4 regions of the Streptosporangium sp. NPDC000563 genome follow, and region 1 is predicted to be linked to each of the others. Evidence: riboswitches for the same ligand, from Rfam matches in the RefSeq annotation. Region 1 holds a riboswitch; each other region holds the start of a gene.

Region 1 (2,194 bases):
CGTCGAGGAACGCCTCGGCGGCGGCGAGCAGGACGGTCACGGCTTCGTCGAGCGGTACGCGCAGGCCGGTGTCGGTTCCGGCGAGGAGCAGCGCGGCCTCGTCCGGTGCCGTGGGCAGGATCGTGGCGTCCGCGCCCAGGCCGGCCACGTCTCCCCGTCCGTCGTCGAGGGCGAACATGAACCGTCCCGGCAGGGCGGCGAGGGCCGGGCGGGCACACAGCCGTCGATCCAGTTCGCCGATCAGAGGGGTGATGTCGGCGATCCCACGGCCGTTCGTTTTCGTGCCGTTCGGAGCATCCCCGCCGCTCGGTCCGCTCGGTCCGCTTGGCTCGTCGATTCCGCCTGGTTCGGCGGGTCCGGCTGGTCTGTTCGGTCTGCCGAACTTGTTTGGTTCGGCCGATCCAGCCGGTCTGCCGGGTTCGTTTGGTTCGGCCGGTCCGTCCACTCCGGTCAGCGGGGAGGCGAGGATGTTGCGGATGCGCTCGTGTGTCGCCGAGGGCAGCAGGCCCGCTTTCGCCATCCGCGCGGCGAATCCGTTTTCCGGACCGCTTTCTGGATTCTCCGGCCCGAGACCGCGCACCTGGACGTTCGCCCGGGAGGTGAGCTCGATGACGCCGTTGCCGTACGCCGTGGCGGCGTCGGCGAGTTCGCGCAGCTGGGAGGGGGTGAGACGACCTCCGGGTACGCGGACGCGGGCCAGGCCGCCGTCCGCGGCGGGGTGGACCTGGAGGGCCCCGGGGCACGCGTCGAGTCGCGATCGTCCGGAAAAGTCGGCAATAGACACTCAGAGGATGTTAATGCCAGTTTCTTGCAATGACCCGGACTGCCGTAGTGTCATCGATGGCGACGGCAAGGGAGGAAGCCGGTGTGAATCCGGCGCGGTCCCGCCACTGTAACCGGGGAGCGAACCCCACCCGGGCCACTGTCCGACGAAGGACGGGAAGGCCGGGGTGAGCACCGATCCGGGAGCCAGGAGACTCCAGCCGTCGTGGCCGACGACGACCCGGGGCGAGGACCCCGAGGGAGGAAGCTCCGTGCGCTTTTCGCCGTTCCCCCGCCACACCGCGACATCGCCGTTCCCCCGCCACACCGCGGCATCGTGGTCTTCCCATCACGACGCGGCATCGCGGTCGCCACATCACGGTGTGACACCGCCGCTCCCGCGTCACACCGCGACGTCGCCGCTCTCCCGCCGCATCGCGGCTCCCGCGGGCCGTACCGCCACTCCTCTGCCGGGGTGTGGCGCGTGATCCTGCTGCTCTCGACCTCCGACACCGACCTGCTGAGCGCCCGCGCGAGCGGCGCGGACTACCGGCTCGGCAACCCCGCCAGACTCACCGCCGCCGACCTCCCGCCGCTGCTGGAGGGCGCCGACCTGGTCGTGGTCCGCCTGCTCGGCGGGCGCCGCGCCTGGGAGGAGGGGCTGGACGCGCTGCTCGCCGGACCCCGGCCCGTCGTCGTCCTCGGCGGCGAGCAGGCGCCGGACGCCGAGCTGATGGAGCTGTCCACCGTGCCCGGCGGGGTCTGCGCCGAGGCGCACGCCTACCTCGCCCACGGCGGCCCGGCCAACCTGACCGAGCTGCATCACTTCCTGTCCGACACGCTGCTGCTCACCGGCCACGGGTTCGCCGCGCCCGAGCCCACCCCCACCTGGGGAACGCTCGCGCGCGAGACGCGCGGCCAGGACGGACCCGTCGTCGGGGTGCTCTACTACCGGGCCCACCACGTGGCGGGGAACACCGCCTTCGTCGAAGTGCTCTGCTCGGCGATCGAGGACGCGGGCGCGCGGGCGCTGCCGGTGTACTGCGCCTCGCTGCGCACCGCGGAACCCGGCCTGCTGGAGGTCCTGCGCACGGTGGACGCCCTGGTGGTGACCGTGCTCGCCGCGGGCGGCACCCGTCCGGCGACCGCGTCGGCGGGCGGGGACGACGAGGCATGGGACGTCGGCGCGCTCGCCGAGCTGGACGTGCCGATCCTGCAGGGGTTGTGCCTGACGAGCAGCCGGGCCTCCTGGGAGGAGAACGACGACGGCCTGTCCCCGCTGGACGCCGCCACCCAGGTCGCGATCCCCGAGTTCGACGGACGGATCATCACGGTGCCGTTCTCCTTCAAGGAGATCGACGAGGACGGGCTCACCGTCTACGTGGCCGACCCCGAGCGGGCCTCGCGGGTGGCGGGCATCGCGGTGCGCCAC
Region 2 (2,194 bases), on a different contig from region 1:
CGGTGCAGAGGTTCGACAGGTGGATGACGTTCTCGGGCCTCGCCGTCTGGTTGGAGGTACGGTTCGCCGCGTCCTTGAAGGTCATCCAGCCGTTGCCGGTCTGGGCGAGCGTGCGCATCATCCGCCCGTACAGGGTGCGGGCGGGGATCCGCCGGGTGAAGCGGCCCTCGGCCTCGGCCACCCGGTAGGCGTCGTCGAACGCGGCGCCGTACAGGTCGGTGAGGTGCGGGACCTCCTTGGGGTCGAACAGCGACCAGAGGCCGTCGGCCTCGACCCGGCGCATGAACTCGTCGGGGATCCAGTTGGCCAGGTTCAGGTTGTGCGTGCGGCGGGCCTCCTCGCCGGTGTTGTCGCGCAGTTCCAGGAACTCCTCGACGTCGGCGTGCCAGGGCTCCAGGTAGACGCAGGCCGCGCCCTTGCGGCGGCCTCCCTGGTTCACCGCGGCGACGCTGGAGTCGAGCGTGCGCAGCCAGGGCACGATGCCGTTGGAGTGTCCGTTGGTGCCCCGGATCAGCGAGCCCCGCGAGCGGACCCTGGTCCAGGCGATCCCGATGCCCCCCGCGTACTTCGACAGCCGCGCGACCTGCCCGTAGCGCTCGTAGATGGACTCCAGCTCGTCGCGGGGCGAGTCGAGCAGGAAGCACGAGGAAAGCTGGGGCCTGCGCGAGCCCGAGTTGAACAGCGTGGGCGAACTGGGCAGGTAGGACAGAGTGGCCATGAGCGCGTACAGCTCGGCGGCCTCCTCGACGGTCTCGGCCAGGCCGCAGGCCACCCGCAGGAAGAAGTGCTGCGGGCGCTCCAGGACCTTGCGGGTCCTCGGGTGGCGCAGCAGGTAGCGGTCGTAGACGGTGCGCAGCCCGAAGTACTCGAACCTGGCGTCCGCCTCCGGATCGACCAGCGCGTCCAGGACCGCGGCGTGGGCGGACACGAACCTCGCGAGCCCGTCGGCGACCAGCCCCGCCTCGTGGGTCGCGGCGACGGACTCGGAGAAGGCGCGGACGCCGTGCTCGGCGGCCTCGTCGGCGATCAGCTCGGCCAGCATCGCGGCGGCGACCCTGGAGTTCTCGGGATCGGTGATCACCCGGGCGGCGGCCTCGTCGATGGCCAGCCTGCGGGCGTCCGTGGCGCTCCCGACGCTCCCGACGCTCCCGGCGCCGTCGTCGCCCGTCGCGGCCACCGCGGCGCTCCGCGCGTTCCCGGTGTTCCCGGTGTTTCCCGTGCCGCCATGGCCCGACGCGGTCACCACCGCGCCTTCGACGCCGCTGTCGCCCGTCGCGGTCGCCGCCGTGCTCCCCGTCGCGGTCTCCGCCAATGCCTGTGTCACCTGGTGCCCCTCGCTCGATCGGACTCGCCCCAGGCTCCGCCGGATGGCACGCGTCCGCGAGCGATCCCGGGCACGCCGGATCGCCTCGTTCCGCGGGCCCTCCCACGAGGCCCTGGACATTCACGTCACCGGCAGGTCTTCGGACTCACGGGCGCGACGCGCATGCCTACCGGCCGTCGCTTCCCAGGTATGGATCACCCAGTGCTCAATGACGGCTTTCGTTCCCGTTCACCGCTGCGGGGCAGTCCCGGAATCTCACCGGGTTCCCTCTTGCCTCGCCCCCTGCGGGGCGAACCAGCAACGAGCAGGATCCTACATCTAGGGGCGCCTGACGCAACTACCCCAACAGGTTGTGTCGGAGGACTTCAGTAGCCCGAGCTCGTGAAGCACACCGCGGGTGCGGGCCGTCTCGGTGGCGAGCCACTGGCGAAAGTCGTCGCCGCTGAGATAGACCCGGCTCCAGCCGTGGGCCGCGCACAGGGAGCGCCAGCGTGGCGCGGCGTCGAGCCTGTCGCACAGGGCGATCGCGGCGTCCCTGTCCTCCGGGCTCATGTCCTTGGGCCCCAGCAGGCCGCACCAGTCGCTGTACTCCAGCCGGACGTCGACCTCTCTGAGCGTCGGCGCGTCGATCCCGTCGATCCTGTCGCCGGAGGAGACCGCCAGGGGCCGCATACGGCCCGCGGCGATCTCGGAGCGCAGAGCACGCGCCGATCCCAGCAGGGCCGCCACCTGGCCCGCCTGGAGCGCCTCCACGGCGTCCTCGGGGGTAAGGTATCCGGCATACTCCAGCAGCCGGGTGTCCACCCCGAGGCACTTGCCGATCATGCCGTAGAGCACGTGCTCGGAGCCCCCCTCCGACCGGCCGCCGAC
Region 3 (2,194 bases), on a different contig from region 1:
CGCCTCACTGTCGAGGTCGACCGGGACGTGCAGCAGTGAACAGGAACTGCTCAGCTCCACCGTGTCGGCGAACCCGAGCAGGACCGCATACGTCGACTTCACCCGCGCCGGGTCGGCGCGCCACACGTTCCTGCCGTCGACCACCCCGGCGACCAAGGTCTTGCGGGCCAGCCCGCCGACCGAGGCCACCGCCTCCAGGTTGCCGGGTCCGGCGACGAAGTCGAGCCCGATCGCCTCGACCTCGGTAGAAGCGATCGTCCGCAGCGCCTGCGCACCGACGGCGCCGAAGTACGTGGCGAGCAGGATCTTCGGACGGCTGGGCAGGCCGCCAAGCCGCCGGTAGGCCCGCCCGAGCGCGTCGATCTCCCGGGCCCCGAGGTCGCGGGCCAGGGCAGGCTCGTCGAACTGCACCCATTGCGCGCCCGCGCCCGCCAGCCGTTCCAGCAACTCGGCGTAGGTCTCCACCAGGGAGTCCAGCAGGTCGAGCGGGGTGAATCCCTCAGGTGAGTTCGGCGCGGCCTTGGCCAGCAGGAGATAGGTGAGCGGGCCGACGAGCACGGGCCGCGTCTCGATCCCCAGATTCCTGGCCTCCAGATACTCGGCCACGGGCTTGGCGGCCGAGCCTCCGGCGAGCTGGAACCGGGTGTCCAACGCCATCTCGGGGACGATGTAGTGGTAGTTGGTGTCAAACCATTTGGTCATCTCCAGGGGCGGAAGCTCGGCAGTGCCTCGCGCCATCGCGAAGTACCGGTCGAGCCCGGTGAGGTCGCGGTAACGCGCCGGCACGGCGTCGATCATGACCGTGGTGTCGAGCACCTGGTCGTAGAACGAGAACGTGTTCGACGGGATCGCATCAAGGCCCGCGTCACGCAGCTCGGTCCAGACCGAGCCGCGCAGCGACGCGGCGGTCGCCTCCAGCTCGTCGGCGCCGATCGTGCCGGCCCAGAAATCCTCGGTGGCGAATTTGAGCTCCCGATGCGCGCCGATGCGCGGGTAGCCCAAAACGGTCGTCCTCATGGCAACTTCCCTCGTCTCGCCAGTATGCGGCCAGGCAGGAGAGAGAAACGCAACGCGGAGCAGGCCCCCGGCGAGCGCGTCCCAGGCCCTCCCACGAGGCCGCGGACCACCGCGCGCCGAGCGGCACGCGGGCGGAGGCAGGTCTTCGGACTCGCGGGCACCATGCCTGAGGCATGACCTACTGGCCGTCGCTTCCCAGGCACGCGCCCAGTGCTTGTGACGGCGGTCGTTCCTGCTTACCGCTGCGGGGCAGTCCCGGATTCACACCGGGTTCCCTCTTACGACGCCCACCCCCGAAGGAGACGGGCGAACCATCCACACCGGAGAGCTTAACGGCCCGGCCACCGTTCGGGCCCAGTCGTGTGCGCGTCGGTGGCTCACTACGGGCGAACGGCGACCGATTCGGCGGAGAGCGTGACCTCGATGGTGATGTGCGGATTGTCCACTTGCGGGAGCTGAAGCCCACGCTTGAACTCCTCCGCATCGTCCGGCATCATCTTCGGCTGAACTGTGACCTTGACGTGGCCGGTCTCGTCATCTGGGTGCGTCGTCATCGTGGCCACCTCAGGACGGGATTGGAGCCAGGACACGACCGTGTCCTGGGCCTGCCGAAGCTCCGCGGCCGAGAATCCCTTGCCGCCGATCAGGGTGACCTCCACGGGGAGGGTCCTGGCCAACTCGATCGCGCGAGTCGGAATGGGCCCCTTGAAGCCGACGCGCAGCCCTCGCTGGTCGTCGACGTACCTGACGCCGGAGATCTCGTCGGGAAACTCCGTATTAAGTTTGTCGATCACCTGACTGTTGGACGACTGCGAACCGAAGCGGTCGATGGCCTCCTCGTAGGAGATGCCCTCCGATCTGGCGATGGTCCCAAGGTCGACCAACTCGGCGTAGGGAATGCCGTCGATCGTCACGCCCGGGTCGGTCACCGCGGGGTCGTAACCCTCGAAGTCCGTCGGCTTGGGCGACGAGGTAGCAGCCACCCGGGTCGCGTACCGCTTGACGACCTCCTCCAAAGGCCGACCCGACGACGCTGCCTCTCGCTTGAGCCGCTCCAGGGTGGGCCGATGCGCTTTGGGCTGATCGGCCCGCGGCAACACGATCGTCTCGCTTCCGGCCACAGTGAGTGCCGGACCGGCACCGGACTGGCCGCAGGCGCACAACGACGCAAGCACCG
Region 4 (2,194 bases), on a different contig from region 1:
AACACCCGGGACGAACCCCACGCCGACCCGGAGAAATACCGTCGCCTGCACGTCATCATCGGTGACGCCAACATGTCGGAGATCTCGACCTACCTGAAGCTGGGGTCCACCGCGCTCGTCCTGGCGATGATCGAGGACGGCTACTTCACCCGAGACCTCGCCGTGGACAACCCCGTCCAGGCCCTGCGCGCGGTCTCACACGACCCCACGCTCAAGTACGAGATCTCCATGCGCGACGGCCGCAAGCTGACGGCGGTGCAGCTCCAGATGGAATACCTGGAGCTCGCGCGCAAGTATGCCGAGGAGCGCAGCGCCAACGGCCTGGACGAGCCCACCAAGGACATCCTGGAGCGCTGGGAGTCGGTCCTCACCCGCCTGGCGGAGGATCCGATGCAGCTGTCCGGCGAGCTCGACTGGGTGGCCAAGCTGGAGCTTCTGGAGGGATACCGGACCCGTGACGGCCTTCCCTGGTCGCATCCGCGTCTGCAGCTCGTCGATCTCCAGTACTCCGACATCCGTCCCGACCGAGGACTCTACAACCGGCTGGTCGCCCGGGGCCGCATGCAGCGCCTGGTCACCGAGGAGGAGGTGCAGAGGGCCATCGAGGTGCCGCCCAACGACACCCGGGCCTACTTCCGAGGCCGCTGCCTGAGCCAGTACAGCGAGTCGGTGGCCGCGGCCTCCTGGGACTCGGTCATCTTCGACATCCCCGGCCGTGAGTCGCTGCAGCGCGTCCCCACCCTTGAGCCGCTGCGCGGCACCAAGGCCCACGTGGGAGAGCTGTTCGACCGCTGCCGTACCGCCGCTGAGCTGGTGACGGCGCTCACCGGCGAGCAGTGACGTCCTGAGCGGGGCCTGAGAAGGGCCTGGGAGGGGGAGGCGGCCCGGCCGGGCCACCTCCCCCTCTTCGCGCCTACCGGATCCCGTCAAACCGGACACCTGGATTGACGGGGGACGGAGAATCGGGATACGTTCCGGGTGCTTTGTGGCGGTGCGAGGGAAATCCGGTGAAATTCCGGTGCGGTCGCGCCACTGTAATCCGGCCCGCGAGGGCCGGGAGCCAGGTCACACTCGGCCGCCACCGACCTACGAAAAGGGACGCGTCAATCCCGGAGGAGGTGGCCGTGAGCCAGATCTCGGCACCGCACACCCAGCCCATCCCATGGCACTCGCTCACCCGCTGGCTGCTCGCCGTACCGGCGCTGCTGCTTCTCGCCTATCTGGTCACCTTCGACCAGGGGGCGATCTCCCAGGCGGGAAACTACCTGCACGAACTCATGCACGACGGGCGTCACCTGCTCGGCGTACCGTGCCACTGAGCCGCAGGTGATCTCCAAACTCATCGTCCGGGGCCTCGTCGCCGGACTGCTCGCAGGGCTGCTCGCGGCCGTCTTCGCCTACACCGTCGGCGAACCACGCATCGACCAGGCCATCGCGCTCGAGGAGGCGGCCGCGGCCGCCTCCTCGGCCGAACCACACGACGACACCGGGACCGCCGCCCACTCCCACGGTGAGGAGGAGGCCCTCGTCAGCAGGGACGGGCAGCGTTTCGGGCTCTTCCTCGCCCTCGGCCTGTACGGCCTGGCGATCGGGGGCCTGTTCTCCCTCGTCTACGCGGCCGTACGCGGCCGGGCGGGACCTCGCTCGGAACCGGTGCTCGCGGTCACGCTCGCCGCCGCCGCGTTCACCTCCGTCGTCCTCATCCCTTTCATGAAATATCCCGCCAACCCACCGGCGGTCGGTGACCCGGAGACGATCGACCAGCGCACCGTGCTCTATCTGGTCGCCGTGGCCATCGGGATCCTCGCCGTCGCCGCCGGCACCGCCGCCCACCGCTACGCCTCGCGGAGTGAACCGTGGGTGCGCTGGCTGTCGGCGGGCGCCGCCTTCCTGGTCCCCGTCGTCGCGGCCTGGATCCTCCTGCCGGAGATCTCGGAGGTGCCCCAGGGCTTCCCCGCCGATCTCCTGTGGGACTTCCGGATCGCCTCGATAGGAACCCAGGCGGTCTTCTGGGCCGGTGTCGGCGCGCTCTTCGCCTTCGCCGCCCGCAGGCGCGGCCCGGTGTGACGACCCCCTCGGGGGTCACCCGCCTGCTCCTGGTCTGCCACGCCTCCACCTCGGCGACGGCGCGGGCCGCGTTCCCCGTCGACGAACCACTCGACGAACGCGGCCTGCGCCGGGCCGAGAGGATGGC

The links. A riboswitch is a leader RNA that binds a small molecule or an ion and turns the genes downstream of it on or off. The one in region 1 is predicted to bind cobalamin.
Region 2: it holds a riboswitch for cobalamin, as region 1 does, so the genes downstream of both, ABT352_RS09445 (ribonucleoside-diphosphate reductase subunit alpha) here and cobN (cobaltochelatase subunit CobN) in region 1, are expected to answer to the same signal.
Region 3: it holds a riboswitch for cobalamin, as region 1 does, so the genes downstream of both, metE (5-methyltetrahydropteroyltriglutamate--homocysteine S-methyltransferase) here and cobN (cobaltochelatase subunit CobN) in region 1, are expected to answer to the same signal.
Region 4: it holds a riboswitch for cobalamin, as region 1 does, so the genes downstream of both, ABT352_RS29870 (CbtB domain-containing protein) here and cobN (cobaltochelatase subunit CobN) in region 1, are expected to answer to the same signal.

What each region holds. Positions count from the first base shown of each region.
Region 1 is NZ_JBEPDA010000007.1:129,186-131,379, reverse strand. It holds gene ABT352_RS19290 (ferredoxin-like domain-containing protein) at 1-784, opposite strand, end outside; cobalamin riboswitch at 809-997, shown strand; gene cobN (cobaltochelatase subunit CobN) at 1,247-2,194, shown strand, end outside.
Region 2 is NZ_JBEPDA010000002.1:230,813-233,006, forward strand. It holds gene ABT352_RS09445 (ribonucleoside-diphosphate reductase subunit alpha) at 1-1,324, opposite strand, end outside; cobalamin riboswitch at 1,438-1,638, opposite strand; gene ABT352_RS09450 (tripartite tricarboxylate transporter substrate-binding protein) at 1,643-2,194, opposite strand, start outside.
Region 3 is NZ_JBEPDA010000035.1:1,279-3,472, reverse strand. It holds gene metE (5-methyltetrahydropteroyltriglutamate--homocysteine S-methyltransferase) at 1-1,017, opposite strand, end outside; cobalamin riboswitch at 1,137-1,349, opposite strand; gene ABT352_RS38105 (hypothetical protein) at 1,398-2,194, opposite strand, start outside.
Region 4 is NZ_JBEPDA010000018.1:6,415-8,608, forward strand. It holds gene dop (depupylase/deamidase Dop) at 1-840, shown strand, start outside; cobalamin riboswitch at 973-1,094, shown strand; gene ABT352_RS29870 (CbtB domain-containing protein) at 1,125-1,319, shown strand; gene ABT352_RS29875 (CbtA family protein) at 1,327-2,067, shown strand; gene ABT352_RS29880 (histidine phosphatase family protein) at 2,064-2,194, shown strand, end outside.